Regions from separate parts of the Blautia sp. MSK18_10 genome, predicted to be linked through region 2. Evidence: riboswitches for the same ligand, from Rfam matches in the RefSeq annotation. Region 2 holds a riboswitch; each other region holds the start of a gene.
The links. Region 2 has a riboswitch for cobalamin ahead of LI074_RS06950 (leucine-rich repeat domain-containing protein). Riboswitches for the same ligand answer to the same signal wherever they lie in the genome.

Region 1: it holds a riboswitch for cobalamin, as region 2 does, so the genes downstream of both, LI074_RS03260 (sirohydrochlorin cobaltochelatase) here and LI074_RS06950 (leucine-rich repeat domain-containing protein) in region 2, are expected to answer to the same signal.
Region 3: it holds a riboswitch for cobalamin, as region 2 does, so the genes downstream of both, LI074_RS09515 (ABC transporter substrate-binding protein) here and LI074_RS06950 (leucine-rich repeat domain-containing protein) in region 2, are expected to answer to the same signal.

The regions. Positions count from the first base shown of each region.
Region 1 is NZ_JAJCGT010000004.1:29,635-34,744, forward strand. It holds gene hisG (ATP phosphoribosyltransferase) at 1-590, shown strand, start outside; gene hisD (histidinol dehydrogenase) at 593-1,897, shown strand; gene hisB (imidazoleglycerol-phosphate dehydratase HisB) at 2,005-2,592, shown strand; partial or broken gene hisI (phosphoribosyl-AMP cyclohydrolase) at 2,683-2,997, shown strand; cobalamin riboswitch at 3,195-3,371, shown strand; gene LI074_RS03260 (sirohydrochlorin cobaltochelatase) at 3,573-5,000, shown strand.
Region 2 is NZ_JAJCGT010000012.1:93-5,202, reverse strand. It holds gene LI074_RS06960 (alanine/glycine:cation symporter family protein) at 175-1,560, shown strand; gene LI074_RS06955 (adenosylcobinamide amidohydrolase) at 1,902-3,017, opposite strand; gene LI074_RS06950 (leucine-rich repeat domain-containing protein) at 3,062-3,880, opposite strand; cobalamin riboswitch at 4,084-4,286, opposite strand.
Region 3 is NZ_JAJCGT010000019.1:55,927-61,036, reverse strand. It holds gene LI074_RS09515 (ABC transporter substrate-binding protein) at 1-810, opposite strand, end outside; cobalamin riboswitch at 926-1,204, opposite strand; gene LI074_RS09510 (ABC-2 transporter permease) at 1,279-1,929, opposite strand; gene LI074_RS09505 (ABC transporter ATP-binding protein) at 1,926-2,771, opposite strand; gene LI074_RS09500 (GntR family transcriptional regulator) at 2,775-3,146, opposite strand; gene LI074_RS09495 (patatin-like phospholipase family protein) at 3,481-4,347, opposite strand; gene thiD (bifunctional hydroxymethylpyrimidine kinase/phosphomethylpyrimidine kinase) at 4,356-5,110, opposite strand, start outside.

The DNA of each region.
Region 1 (5,110 bases), on a different contig from region 2:
TGTTTGAGAAAGCAGGAATCACCTGCGAAGAGATGAAAGATAAAGATTCCCGTAAACTGATCTTTACCAATGAAGAACTGAAGATGAAATTCTTCCTTGCAAAAGGGCCGGATGTTCCTACCTATGTAGAGTATGGTGCGGCAGATATCGGAATTGTGGGAAAGGATACGATCCTGGAGGAAGGCCGTAAGCTTTATGAAGTGATGGATCTTGGATTTGGAAAATGTAAGATGTGTGTCTGCGGACCGGAGAGTGCCAGAGAAGTTCTGGAGAACAACCAGCTGATCCGTGTGGCGACTAAATATCCAAATATTGCCAAGGATTACTTCTTTAACAGAAAACACCAGACAGTAGATTTGATCAAATTAAACGGTTCCATTGAACTGGCACCCATCGTTGGTCTGTCTGAAGTGATCGTAGATATTGTGGAGACCGGAAGTACACTGAAGGAAAACGGACTGAAGGTGCTGGAAGAGGTCTGCCCGTTGTCTGCCAGAATGGTAGTCAATCAGGTGAGCATGAAGATGGAAAATGAGAGAATCCGTAAACTTATTGAAGACTTAAGAAGAGTTCTTCAGGAGGAGATGTAAAGATGCGTACAGTAAAATTAACAAAAGAATCAACAAAGGATATTCTTGAGAATCTGCTGAAAAGAAGCCCGAATAACTATGGGAAATTTGAATCCACAGTAGCTCAGATCCTTGATAAAGTAAAAAATGAAGGGGACGCAGCCCTTTTTGCCTATACAAAAGAATTTGACAAAGCTGATGTGACAAAAGAGACTATCCGCGTCACAGATGCAGAAATTGAAGAGGCTTATGCGCAGATTGATCCTGCACTTCTTGGAGTGATCCGCAAAGCTCTGGTCAATATCCGTCAGTATCATGAAAAACAGATCCAGAACAGCTGGTTTACAAGCACAACAGATGGAACTATGCTTGGACAGAAAGTAACACCGTTAAATCGTGTGGGTGTCTATGTACCCGGTGGAAAAGCAGTTTATCCGTCTTCTGTACTGATGAATATTGTACCTGCGAAAGTGGCAGGAGTCCCGCATATTGTTATGACAACACCGCCCGGAAAGGATGGCAAAGTATGCGCTTCCACACTGGTAGCAGCCAAAGAAGCAGGAGCAGATGAGATTTATAAGGTGGGTGGTGCACAGGCGATCGGTGCCCTTGCTTTCGGAACAGAGAGTATTCCGAAGGTAGACAAGATCGTAGGTCCCGGAAACATTTTCGTAGCTCTTGCAAAGAAAGCAGTATATGGCTATGTAAGCATTGACTCCATTGCAGGACCGAGTGAGATCCTTGTTCTTGCAGATGAGACAGCTAATCCGCATTTTGTGGCAGCTGACCTTCTTTCCCAGGCAGAGCATGATGAACTGGCATGTGCTATCCTGATCACTACAAGTGAGGAATTTGCGAAGAAAGTAGATGAAGAAGTAAAAGGTTTCGTGGAGGTTCTTTCCAGAAAAGAAATCATTCAGAAATCTCTTGATAACTTTGGATACATTCTGATCGCAGAGGATATGGACGAGGCGATTGAAGCAGCTAATGAAATCGCTCCGGAACATATGGAGATCGTGACAGCCAATCCCTTTGAAGATATGATGAAAGTGAAGAATGCAGGCGCGATCTTTATCGGAGAGTACAGTTCCGAGCCACTGGGAGATTATTTTGCAGGTCCGAACCATGTACTTCCTACAAACGGAACAGCCAAATTTTTCTCAGCCCTTTCCGTAGATGATTTCATCAAGAAATCAAGTATTGTATATTACTCAAAATCCGCACTGCGTAATATACACAAAGATATCATTCAGTTTGCAACTTCTGAGCAGCTTACTGCACATGCAAATTCTATTGCAGTTCGTTTTGAGGATGAAGATAAAGAATAATGGTAAGGCTTTGAATCTGAAATCTGCTATAATGTAAACTGTAGTTTGCGCATTAAAACAATGGATTCAGAGTGTTTGAAAATAAGTAAGACAGAGAGGACTTAACCATGGCAAGAGAAGCCTCAGCAGAAAGAAATACAAAAGAAACAGAAATCAAATTAAAAATAAATCTGGATGGAACCGGATATTCTGATATTGAGACAGGTGTGGGATTTTTTAACCATATGCTGGATGGATTTACCCGTCATGGGCTCTTTGATCTCAGTGTCAGAGTCCATGGTGATCTTCAGGTGGATGACCATCACACCATCGAGGATACAGGAATTGTTCTGGGAACTGCATTAAAAGAAGCAATTGGTGACAAAAAGGGGATTAAGCGCTATGGAAGCTGCATCCTTCCCATGGATGAATCCCTGGTGCTCTGTGCGATTGATCTGTCCGGAAGACCTTACTTTGTATGGGATGCAGAGTTTACCACAGACAGGATCGGTGACATGTCCACGGAAATGGTAAAAGAGTTCTTCTATGCCATTTCCTATGCCTGTGGCATGAATCTTCATATCAGGGTTCTGGCAGGTGGGAATAATCACCATGTAGCAGAAGCAATGTTCAAAAGTTTTGCCAAAGCACTGGACGCAGCCACATCCTATGATCCAAGGATCACAGATGTTCTGTCTACCAAGGGCAGTTTGTAAAATTTGAAAATTTACGAAATGATTTATGGCAATCAATAAATTAGATGGAGACAGAAAATGGAAAATACAGTGAATTTAAAAAGCAGCATCGCATGGTCTGATTTTAAATTAAACAGTGATGGAATGGTACCTGTTATAGCCCAGGATTATCAGACAAACGAAGTGCTGATGCTGGCGTATATGAATGAAGAAGCATTTAATACCACTCTTGAAACAGGTAAAATGACTTACTGGAGCAGAAGCCGCAATGAACTCTGGACGAAGGGACTCACATCCGGACATCTCCAGTTTGTAAAATCCCTTACACTGGATTGTGACAATGATACGATCCTTGCTAAAGTAGAGCAGATCGGTGCAGCCTGCCATACCGGAAACAGAACCTGTTTTTTCAAAGCCCTGACAGAAGTGTAATGAATAACGCGATAATATACATACAAGCCAAAATTCCATTGCCGCAGGCAATCTGGAATGAATTTTGGCTACGTTACTGTGAACGGAGTGAACAGTAACACTAATGCCAAACATTAAAGGAAAATATACACGAATTGTATTGACATTTTTGTTAAAATGTGATAAAAAAAGAATATCCGAATTGAATATGTGCAATGTTATAACGCAAAGGTTGCATCGTACTTGATGTGCAAAAGAGAATCCGGTGAGAATCCGGAGCGATACCGTCACTGTGTATGGGAGCTGCTTTTCAGAAACCACTGGGAAACTGGGAAGGGAGAAACAGCGATGATCGAAGTCAGGAGAACTGCCTTGGCGTAGAATTTAAGGTCTGCGGTATACAGAACCTGTATTCTCATAACGATACATAGCTCTTTTATTAAATGAATCAGACAGAATCGGAAATTACAGATATATCTGGTACATATAAACCATGTATTTATGGGAAAGCGGTAGCTGCAGAATATGCAGTTGCCTTTTTTGTGCATACAATTGTCCGGAAATACGAGAAATAAAAGAGGAAAAACGAAATGAAAAGAAAATCCATGTTAGCCTTATTACTGGCAGTATCCATGACCTGTTCCATGACAGCAGCAACAGGTACAGTTGCTTTTGCATCTGATGATGCAGCAACAGAAGAGGCTGCAGATGACACAGAAGCAGCTGCAGACGATGCAGATGCAGCAGATACAGAGGAAGCATCTGATGATACAACAGAAGCTTCTGATGATGATCAGAAAGCCGCAGACGAAGTTGGTGCCCTGATCGATAAGATTTATGTTCAGGAAAGAACAGACACAACTGACGAAGACTGCAAAGCAGCAAAAGAAGCATGGGACAAACTTACAGATGCTCAGAAAGAACTGGTAACAGGTGAAGAAGCAAGCCCTGAATACTTTGGACGTGACACAGGTGATGCTTCCAAAGATGATCCTCGTAACCAGGATGAGATTGGTGAGAATGAACTTCTTGTAGTAAGTTTTGGTACATCCTTCAACGACAGCCGTGCAGAGGATATCAAAGGAATCGAGGATGCCCTTGCAAAAGCATATCCGGACTGGTCAGTAAGACGTGCATTTACAGCACAGATCATCATCAACCATGTACAGGCAAGAGATGATGAAGTAATCGATAATATGCAGCAGGCTCTTGACCGTGCAGTAGCTAACGGTGTTAAGAATCTTGTTGTACAGCCGACACATCTGATGCATGGTGCAGAATATGATGAAATGACAGAGGCAATTGATGGATACAAAGACAAATTTGAATCTGTTGCAATTGCAGAGCCAATGCTCGGTGAAGTTGGTGATGACGCTACAGTGATCAATGATGACAAGAAAGCAGTTGCTCAGGCAATCACAGATGAAGCTTGCAAGGAAGCTGGATTTGATGATATGAAAGCAGCAGCAGATGCAGGCACAGCATTTGTATTCATGGGACATGGTACATCCCATACAGCTAACGTAACCTATGACCAGATGCAGACACAGATGGATGATCTTGGATTCACAAACGCTTTCATCGGAACTGTAGAGGGAGAACCGGAAGACACAGCATGTGACAAGGTTATCGAGAAAGTAAAAGAAGCAGGATTCAAGAATGTAATCCTTCGTCCTCTGATGGTTGTTGCCGGAGACCACGCTAACAATGATATGGCTGGTGATGATGCAGATTCCTGGAAATCTCAGTTTGAGGCATCCGGTGATTTCGACAGTGTTGACTGTCAGATCGCAGGTCTTGGAAGAATCGCAGCAGTAGAAGATCTGTATGTGGCTCATACAAAAGCAGCAATTGATTCTCTTGGAGCATCTGACGATGCAGCAGCAGAAGATACTGATGCCAAAGCAACAGATGACAGTGCAGACGATGCACAGGCAGACGATGCACAGGCAGACGATGCACAGGCAGATGACGCAGCTGAGACAACAGCTGATACTGCAGAGGCTGACGCTGAATAAAAAATATTGTTCAAACAAGATAAACTGCCCGGAGAACTTGCAAAAGTTTCCGGGCAGATATATTATATGATAAGAAAAAAAGAAGTCATAGCAATTCCATAAAATACTGC
Region 2 (5,110 bases):
GCTCAAACTGTGAAGCAGTGATATGGGTATGGCAAGCAGTGGAGCGGCTGATCGTATCTGTTTGCGCTGTTAACTTATTGTGCTTTAATGCTTTATCTTAATAGAATTTTTCTGTACATACGGTGAAAAAAGTGCTAAACTGTTATTATTACACGAAAGAAAGGTTTATTTAACATGCTTCAGACAATTGAATCCATCAATAACGTCGTAAATAATTTTATCTGGGGTGTCCCGGCTATGATCTGTATTATCGGCGTAGGGCTTTACCTGAGCCTGCGGACCGGTTTTGTCCAGATCCGCAAATTCCCGTATGCGCTTAAAACCACACTGGGAAGAATTTTTAAGAAGAAAGAGGCCTCTGACGGTTCCATGACACCTTTTCAGGCAGTCTGTACTGCGTTGGCAGGTACGGTAGGTACCGGAAATATTGCCGGTGTTGCCGGAGCTATCGCCATCGGCGGACCGGGAGCTGTATTCTGGATGTGGGTTTCCGCACTCCTTGGAATGTGCACGAAATTTACAGAGGTTACTCTGGCAGTACATTTCCGTGAGAGAAACAGACATGGGGATTATGTAGGCGGACCTATGTATTATATTAAGAATGGTCTGGGAAAGAACTGGAGATTTCTTGCAGTTCTTTATTCTGCATTTGGTGTACTGACTGTATTTGGAACAGGTAATGCTACTCAGGTAAATACCATTACAACAGCAATTGATACAGCTCTTATTAACTTTAATGTGATCTCAGAGTCTTCCACAGGCAGACTGAATCTGATCCTTGGAATTGTGATCACGCTGCTGGTTGGTATGGTACTGCTGGGCGGTATCAAGCGAATCGGAAGTGTTTCCGAGAAGCTGGTGCCGTTTATGGCATTGTTTTATATTGCACTTGCATTGGGCGTTGTGATCTTAAATATCGGAAGAGTTCCGGCAGTTTTCCATGATATTGTTTATGGAGCCTTTAATCCGTCAGCAGTGACAGGTGGTGTGATCGGAAGCTTTTTCCTCAGTATGAAAAAGGGTGTTTCCAGAGGTATTTTCTCCAATGAAGCCGGACTTGGTACAGGGTCTATCGCTCATGCCTGTGCGGATACAAGCAAACCTGTAAAACAGGGTATGTTTGGTATTTTTGAGGTATTTGCAGATACGATCGTGATCTGTACTCTGACAGCACTTGTAATCCTTGTAAGCGGCGTGCCGGTAAATTACGGTGCAGCGGCAGGTGCAGAACTTACAATTTCCGGATTTACTGCTACATACGGAGGCTGGGTTTCCATCTTTACGGCAGTTGCCATGTGCTGTTTTGCATTCTCAACGATTATCGGATGGGGACTTTACGGAGCACGCTGCATTGAATTCTTATTCTCTGCAAAAGTTATCCGCCCATTTATGATTGCCTATTCATTAGTGGCAATCCTTGGCGCAACTGTAGATCTGGGGCTTCTCTGGAGCATTGCTGAGACATTCAACGGTCTCATGGCAATCCCCAACTTAATTGGTGTATTCCTGCTTTCAGGAACCGCCATTACACTTACAAAAGAGTATTTCGCACAGAAATGATAAAAACAGTCTGGAGAGTTTTCTTCAGGCTGTTTATTAGTTTACCTGATGCTTGATGTTAGGTTATTGTTCAGACCCTTGCATAGGGCATTAGTAAAAATGACGAATTTTAAATTTTTTTATTGATGTTATGTACTGTTTTTTATCCGTCATTTTTACTTTATCCACAACCACCCGGATTCGCTTTTTTGCGGCTTTTCCCTTATAATGTGTATATAGATTTCAACGATTTCAGGAGGGAAGTGAGTGGACATTGAACTTATTCTATTCACTTCCCTTTTGTATTTCATCAGGAGAAAGCAGGCATAGAATATTTTTACCATAAAAATGTGATGATCCAACTATGATCTGACAGAAAAATAACAGATTAAAATATAAATCAGCTGTTCTTTAAGTGAAAATGTTTTCAGTACTTCGTTCTTCCATACATCTTCAGGATAAACATCGCCCAGATAAGTATCCCGTCCACAGTACAGTCCATAAAGAAGCAGCCTTTTTCCCTCTCGGACAGCCTCCGGTTCCATGATTAGTCCCCAGCGAAGCTGATCCATCAGATGAAGATAAAGAGACACACATAAAACCAGATTGCTGTTTCTGTTTCGCGATAGAAGTATTCCTTCCAGCTCAGAAGCTTTCTTAAAACTAATATTGTATGCATGAAAAAGAATCTCATGCTCTGTATAAAAATCCCACAGAGTTCCCGGGGTGATTCCATATCTGCCAGTACGAACAAGAACCTGAAACTGTCTCGGACCACAGGCAGCTGTCTGTTTCATCAGGGCATGTTTTACTGCCATACGGACTGCCCTGCCAATCAGCTCTCCAAGCTTGGAATGTCCGGAGGCATCGGTAAGTGTCAGCTCTCCCTCCATAGCCGAGGCAATCACCATTCCGTCAGTACCAGAACCTGTCGCGATTTCTTCTGAATAACAGCTTCCAAGTAAGAGATGTGAAACGGCCGCTGCTTTTGCCTCCGAAGCAATCATCATTGAGCGGACCATGGCTGCCTCTGTAACATTCTGATTGATATAGATAAAAACATTGATCGTACCGGGTGGCAGCATCTCGTAAGCGCCGTTTCTTTCATAGTAAGAAGAAGGATCTCCCGGACACATTCCGTTTGAATCAATTCCCCCTGTAACAGCAGCAGTCACGGATAACTCCTGATAACAGATTTTCTCAACAGCACACAGTTCAGTCCATGCCGCTGTGCTGAGTGCGGTTGCTGTCTGCGGATCAATTCCCAGCTCTTTTGTATGAATGTTCAGGTCTTCCTCATAGGTGTTTCCAAGCATTTCACATTCATAGGCACCATTCATGCAGTTGATATTTAAAGCATGCGTGAGATGAGCAGTGATCCCGCCATTAAGAGGACTGGTGCTAAGAACCCTTGTTTTTCCCGGAAAAGAAAAAACAGTACATCCCTTCTTTTGAAAATAAGTAAAAGTATCATTCATAAACATTCCTCTTTTTTGTCTGTTCAATACAGATTTTGTTGTTATTAGGAAAAGTATTCTACTTTGAATCCTGACTGCTGGCAGTATCTGTCTACTTTAGAACCTTTATAACAGCGGATCGTAGCCGCTTTGTTGATGATCCATTCCCCGATAAATTCAGGATCATGGCGAATCTCCAGATACTGCAGGCGGTTACATCCATGAAAGATCCATTTTCCAAGGTATCTGACATTGGGCGGAATCACCACAGAGGTCAGATTACAGCACTTAAAAAAAGCACTCTCATCAAGGACTTCCAGCGAATCAGGCAGCTGCAGCGAATCCATTCCGCAGAAATAGAAAGCCTGCTTTCCGATAACCCTTAAATCCCCCCCCGGAAAAGAAATACAACTCAGTTTCTTACATTTATAAAAAGCCCTGTCATCGATTTCTTCCAGAGAGGCAGGGAAAACAACTTCCGTAAGAGTAGCGCATTCTGAAAAGGCATTCGGACCGATAAATGTCAGTTTGCTGTTCGGGGCGAACTCCAGACTGTTCAGTTTTCGGCCATTGTTAAATGCATTTTTTGGAATACTGGTAAGGCTGGCGGGAATTTTGACTTTTTTCAGAGAAATGCAGTCTGAAAATACCCCTATGCCAAGTTTTTGCAGATGTTCAGGAAGCTCTATTCTGCTTAACCGGGAACATCCCTGAAAGGCTTTGTTTCCAATCTGTTCCATTTCATAGGGAAATACCACAGAACGAATATCAGGTCTGTTAAAAAAGGTTTCTGCTGAGATAGAGCGGCAGTTTTGTGGAAGTTCCATATTCTTCTCAATATACTGTCCGCAGTTACGACGCGTAAGTGTCAGAGAATTTGACATAAAAAAATACTCCTTTGCTGATAGACAATGTTGTTTTCTCTGCATGGGAGTAGTATGGACTATGATAAAAATAACAAGGTACCAATAACTGCCGGTGTTCTATATTCCTTAAAAGGAACAGAGAAAACATATGTAAGGATGATACTTCTGTAAAAAAGAGAACACTAAAGAAGATCACCCTTCCATTTCCTATTGCGTGTAGTTAATGGCGGCAGTTTATAGCAGGTATTCTGACTCACGCAGTAACGCCATGTCTCTCCTTCTCGCATAACGATGCAATGGATATGAGATATGGCTGCACGTATACAGCAGCACGACTGTTCAGGATTCTGACCTGATTCCCTCTTAGCTGAAAGTCCGACATTTCTATACCGTGACTGACAGAACTAAAAACCGGTAATTGTCAATGAATGTTCGATTAAATTGTATTATACGTATTATACACTTTTTTGGAGAAAAGACAACAAATTTTTTGAGGGGGAGACAAAATCAGGGAGGGGACGCGCAGGGAAAGTGTTTCTTTTCTGTGCGGTTTCGGCATCTAAGAGCTTCTAAGGCGAAAAAAATCTGCTAAAAGCATGAGCCGTCTTGTCAAACTCGCTCCGCTGCAGGCTTCGCTCAGACACGTGAAGCAGCCGGCTCATAACGCAGATTTTTTTCGCCTAAGAATCTCTAAGATGCCTGCAAATGCACAGAAAAGAAACACTTTCCCTGCGCTGGTTATTGGATGTGTGGGGATTTGATTTTACAGGTAATGTTTTTTGTTTTGGAACAGTAATTGAACAGTAACGTGTGAAATAGTACTTGTTTTTTTGAACAGCATATTTTAAACTATAGACTATAGTGAAAATCTTATATCACCCGTGCCAGGTCTGGCGGTTCATAACGGGTTTCTCTGGCGTTCGCCGACATTTTCACAAAGATAATTTAAATTTTATAATGGTAAAGCAAACATTCCTGAATATTATAACATTCTGCCCGTTGGCTTTGCCTGAACGGGAGGTGGGAATAAAACAGTTCATGGTTGATTAAGGGTTGTTTTGGAGGTTCTCAAAGCTCTGGGAAAATGTTATAATAAGGAGGAATTAAATGAACAATACGATTTTTGATGATGTGTTCCGCACAATGGTTGAATAACTGCGCGTCGCATTCTCGTTACTTTCAGTGATGAGTTAGACGCGCAAATTTTTTTACTAAACAACAGAACAAATGTTTACATAAACCAATACA
Region 3 (5,110 bases), on a different contig from region 2:
TCCACCAAGGCTCTTTGCACCATAGTTTGTGATATCTTCTCCAAGAGGTTCCAGAACCATTACGCTTGGTTTCTCTTCTACATCTGCTGTTGCTGTAAGAGTTTTATCGATCACTGCCTTTGCATCATCTACGATTGCCTGTGCTTTGTCCTGTACATCAAAAATCTTTCCAAGATTTAAGATGTCTGTAAATTCATTCTCCAGAGTTCTGTCTCCGTCAGGGCGTGTGTTTGTGTTGTAATAAGTGTTGCAGCCTTTGTCGATCCAGTCTGTTACATTTCCGAGATTTTTATCAGAAAACAGGGAGCTCCAGGATAAGATCATGTCTGGCTCCAACATCGTTACAGTCTCAAGGGATGGGGTAAATTCATCAAGATAATTTGTTTTTGAAAATGCATCTTTAAGTTCATCCGGAACTTCATTGTCAAGACCTGCAGTAGCTACCAGACGGTCTTCCAGGCCAAGTGCAAGCATGGTTTCAATGCTTCCCTGATATACAGCAAGAACTTTCTCCGGTGCCTTTTCATAGGTTGTTTCGATTTCATTTCCATCATAATCATAGGTTGTGATGGTCAGAGGATATTCTGTCTTTGTACCTTCTGCGTCTGCTGTCTTATCTGCATCTGCTGAATCCTGTGCGTCTGCATCTTCCTGTGTATCAGAGTCTGCATCTGCTGCCGGCTGATTGTCCTCTTTGATTGTCTCAGAGTCTGCTCTCTCTGCTGCAAAAGCTGCCGGAGCTGCGGAAACTGCCATAGCTGCTGCCATCATAATTGCCATGATTCTTGTGGATAAATACCTGTTTTTCATTTGACTTCCTCTCTTTTCGTATATGTTATTTACCTGTTCGTGTAACCGAAAAGATGGGACTTCAGAAAAAGTAAAATAGAAGTGATAAGAATAACGGATACTTTTTACGGAAGCTCCTTCTTTACGCTGTCAGGCAGGTTTCCTGACTCACAGATCACAGAAAGTTCCCATAAAATAAAAACTGATACAACATCCATGCTTCAGCAGTTCATGAATGTTGTATCAGAAATATTTCCAGATACTCTCTGACAGCCGGATTCCGCCTTCTCACATATTTATGCAATGACATATTACAATCCCGCTTTTTTCTGTATACAGTGGCGCAACCGTTCAGGCATTTCACCTGATTCCCTCTCACATTATCATACACAAAATCTGTGTATGATAATGTTCACTTAACAGCTATTCAATTACGCTGATATAATTTTAGCACACTGCTTTTATAATTACAACCATATTCGAGACACATCAGAATTCTTTCTTCTCCATAAGCCGGACACCAATCCAAAAAGATCCCATATATACAATTACTGTAAATAATACAACTCCGGCCAATACCATTCCCCAGTTCAGTCCATTCAGCCATGCATCGACTGCGTCTGCTGAAAGTCCCATTGTTTTTATCAGAATATAAACTACGGCAAATATAATAGCCCACATGACCATTGCAATATAACGTCCTTTTTCCGCTCCAAAATGTATTACAAGCGGGAGCGATACCGCCAGCATAAGAAGTGCCAGTGGAATGTATATCAGAGTGCCAATAATTTTCTCACTCAGGCACCCCTGAAGCTCTGCCACACCTTTACAGATCACTCCCGTTATTGCTTCAATTCCCCACGCTGCAGCCGTAAGCCCTGCTCCCAGCAGATATTTCTCCGCCACATACTGTTTTCTGGTAACCGGCAAGGTCATAAGAAATGCAAGACCATTATCAAACTCATCATAACTTATAGTCGTAATAGCAAAAATTGCTGTGACAATCGTAAAATATCCTGCAGCAAAACTGACACTCCCGCTTCCTGTCAGATTCAGGATGACTCCCATTATAACAACCATGATAAAAAACTGTTTCTGCTGTTTCATCAGTTCTATATCCTTTACAAATAATCCCTTCATACCTGTTCCTCCATCATCACTACCAGATCATCAATCTTTCCATTCTCAATTACAACATCCGGATAATTTTCCATATAAAATTGTTTCTGGTTTGTCAGACACCTGTATCCATAAGCTTCTTTCCGGATCTTAATAAGGTATTGCTGATCCAGTTTTTCGTACTCTTCTTCTGCAACTTTAAGAACTGCATAATCTGACAGCAGTACATCTGTATCCTCATGAAGGATAATTTTTCCGGCATGGATCATATAAAAATCGTCACAAAGACTCTCCAGATCTGATGAAATATGGGAACTGATCAGAATAGAACTGCTTTCATTTTCTTCCATATATTCTCTCAGCATGTTCAGCACCTCATCCCTGGCAATCACATCCAGACCAACTGTGGGCTCATCCAGAATCAGCAGTTCTGCCTTATGGCTTAATGCTGCCAGTACTTTAAACTTTGCTTTCATACCAGTGGAAAATTCTTTGATTTTCTTGTCTGTGGGCAGATTGAATCTCCTGCACTGCTGCAGAAATTCATCTCTGTCAAAATCTGGATATATGCTTTTCATGATATTTGCCACGCCCGCTGCTGTCAGATACATACTGAAGCCTGAATCTGCAAAAACAACTCCCAGTTTCCGCTTATCCTCCGGCTTAAGCTCTTCTGCCTTTTTCCCAAAGACCTCTATCTCTCCGCCATCCGGATGAATCAAGCCGAGCAAAGCTTTAAATGTGGTGGATTTCCCGGAACCATTTCTTCCAATAAGTCCTGTAATCATCCCAGGCTGTACTTCCATAGAACAGTCCAGCGAAAAACCTCTGTAATGTTTCTGCAAATGACTGATTTTCAACATGTCTTAGTCCTCCATGATCATTTCAAAAAGATTTCTGATTTCCTCATCGTTCAGTCCACATCTTCTGCCCTTCATGATTGCCTGCTCCAGATCATGTTCTACTTCTTTGAGCTGTTCTTCCCTCATCAGGTTTTTATTTGTGGCTGCAACGTAGGTTCCTTTTCCATGAACAGTGACGGTAAATCCCTCTTCTTCCAGATTGTCGTAGGCTTTCTTCACAGTCAGGGCACTGATCTTCAGCTCCTTTGACAGACTGCGTACTGAAGGTAATACAGTGTCAGGCTGTAACTCTCCTCTGATAATTGCAGACTTAATCTGGTCTATGATCTGTTCATAAATAGGTACCATGGATGAATTATTGATTATAATATGCATATGTGTCTCCTCCATCTACAAACAGTATATAACAGCGTATAACTGTTGTCAACTGTTTTATACTGTTATACATTATATTTTATCAAACGAGTCTGCCTCCCCCTGTTCATTGATAACATCTCACTTCGATTTGCAGACTAAAAACATTTTTACAGACAAAAAGAAAGATGGATTCGGTTATAAAATTTTCCAAATCCATCTTTCTTCTTATCAGATTCTTAATCCACATTGCTACGTATCTCTACACCGAATAACTTCTCTGCAGGGAACTCACTTAATTCGGTTAAAGAATTGTTTTTAATTTGTTTTTATGTAATTGTTTTTTCTCTGTTTTTTACTCTGTCAAATACGCCTTCAGTTTCTCCATATCAGCTTTCATCACTCTCCGTCCCACCTCATAAATCTCCTTTAAATGGGCCGGATCACGCTCAACCGGTTTTGCACTGATGTCTCTGTCCGGGCGGATAACATGGATCCTGCCCTCTTTTTCCAGATATGCGATTTTATCAAGCATACGATTATACTGAATATGACGTTCATCCAGAAGCTTTACAAGCTCCGGATACTCCCTGAACTTCAGTCTGAGCAGCGGCATCAGCTTATTATGTTCTTTTCTGTATCCCGGATGACGGGTACATACTACCACATTTTTCTCATAACCCTGTGAAAGCATCCAGTTTACAGGTATCGGATCTGAGATGCCTCCGTCCAGATACATTCTTCCATTCAGATTTACCGGTCTGGCAGCCAGTGGCAGGGAAGCTGATGCGCGCATCCATTCCACATCCAGCCTGTCTCCCATTCTGCATTCCTGATAGCAGGGTTTCCCTGTTTCAATATCTGTGCATACAACCGTAAACTTCATGGGTGATCTGGCAAATGTCTCTGTGTCAAAAACATCCAGCTTCCAGGGCACCTCCCCATATGCAAAATCTTTGCTGTAAAGATCGCCGGTAGTGATCCAGCTTTTCAATCCCATATATCGTTTATCCTTGCAGAATCTGGTATTATAACGAAGGGTTCGTCCAATCTGGCGGGACTTATAATTACATCCAAAAATTGCACCGGCGGAAACGCCAACTGTAGAATCTGCATAAATCCCCTGCTCCATCAGCTCATCCAGAACTCCGGCTGTATACAGTCCCCGCATACCTCCACCTTCCAGAACCATTCCGAGGCCTTTCTTTTTATTGTCTTCCATAGCTATTCTCACTTTTCACTTTCTTTCACATATTCATTTCGGATTGCAAATCCATGATCCATAGGGCCACTTCCCTTTCCCAGGTCAAGCATTGCCGCCAGTGCTCCTGAAATATACTGTTTGGAACGTTTTACAGCAGTCTGCAGGTCATATCCCTTTGCAAGATTGGAAGCAATGGCACTGCTCAACGTACAGCCTGTTCCATGTGTGTTTGGATTATCGATACGCTTTCCTTCAAACCAGCAATATTTTCCATCATAGTAAAGCAGATCATTTGCATCATTAATGCTGTGTCCGCCTTTGCAAAGTACTGCACAATGATATGTCTCAGAAATCTTTCCGGCAGCCTCTATCATTTCCTCTGCATTGGTCACTGACATTTCAACCAGAACCTCTGCCTCCGGAATATTCGGAGTAAGCACATCAGCCAGTGGAAACAGTTCCTGCTTCAATATCTCCACTGCATCATCACTGATCAGCTTGGCACCGCTTGTTGCAACCATAACAGGATCCACAACAATGTTTTCCGCTTTATATTGTTTCAGTTTCTCTGCTATTACATGAATCAGATCTTTATCTGATACCATTCCGATTTTTACCGCATCCGGATAAATATCCTGAAAAACAGAATCCAGTTCCTGCCCCAGAAATTCCGGTGTTACATTTAATATTGCCTGTACACCGGTTGTATTCTGTGCAGTTAATGCGGTAATGGCACTCATTGCATATACACCATTTGTGATCATTGTCTTAATATCTGCCT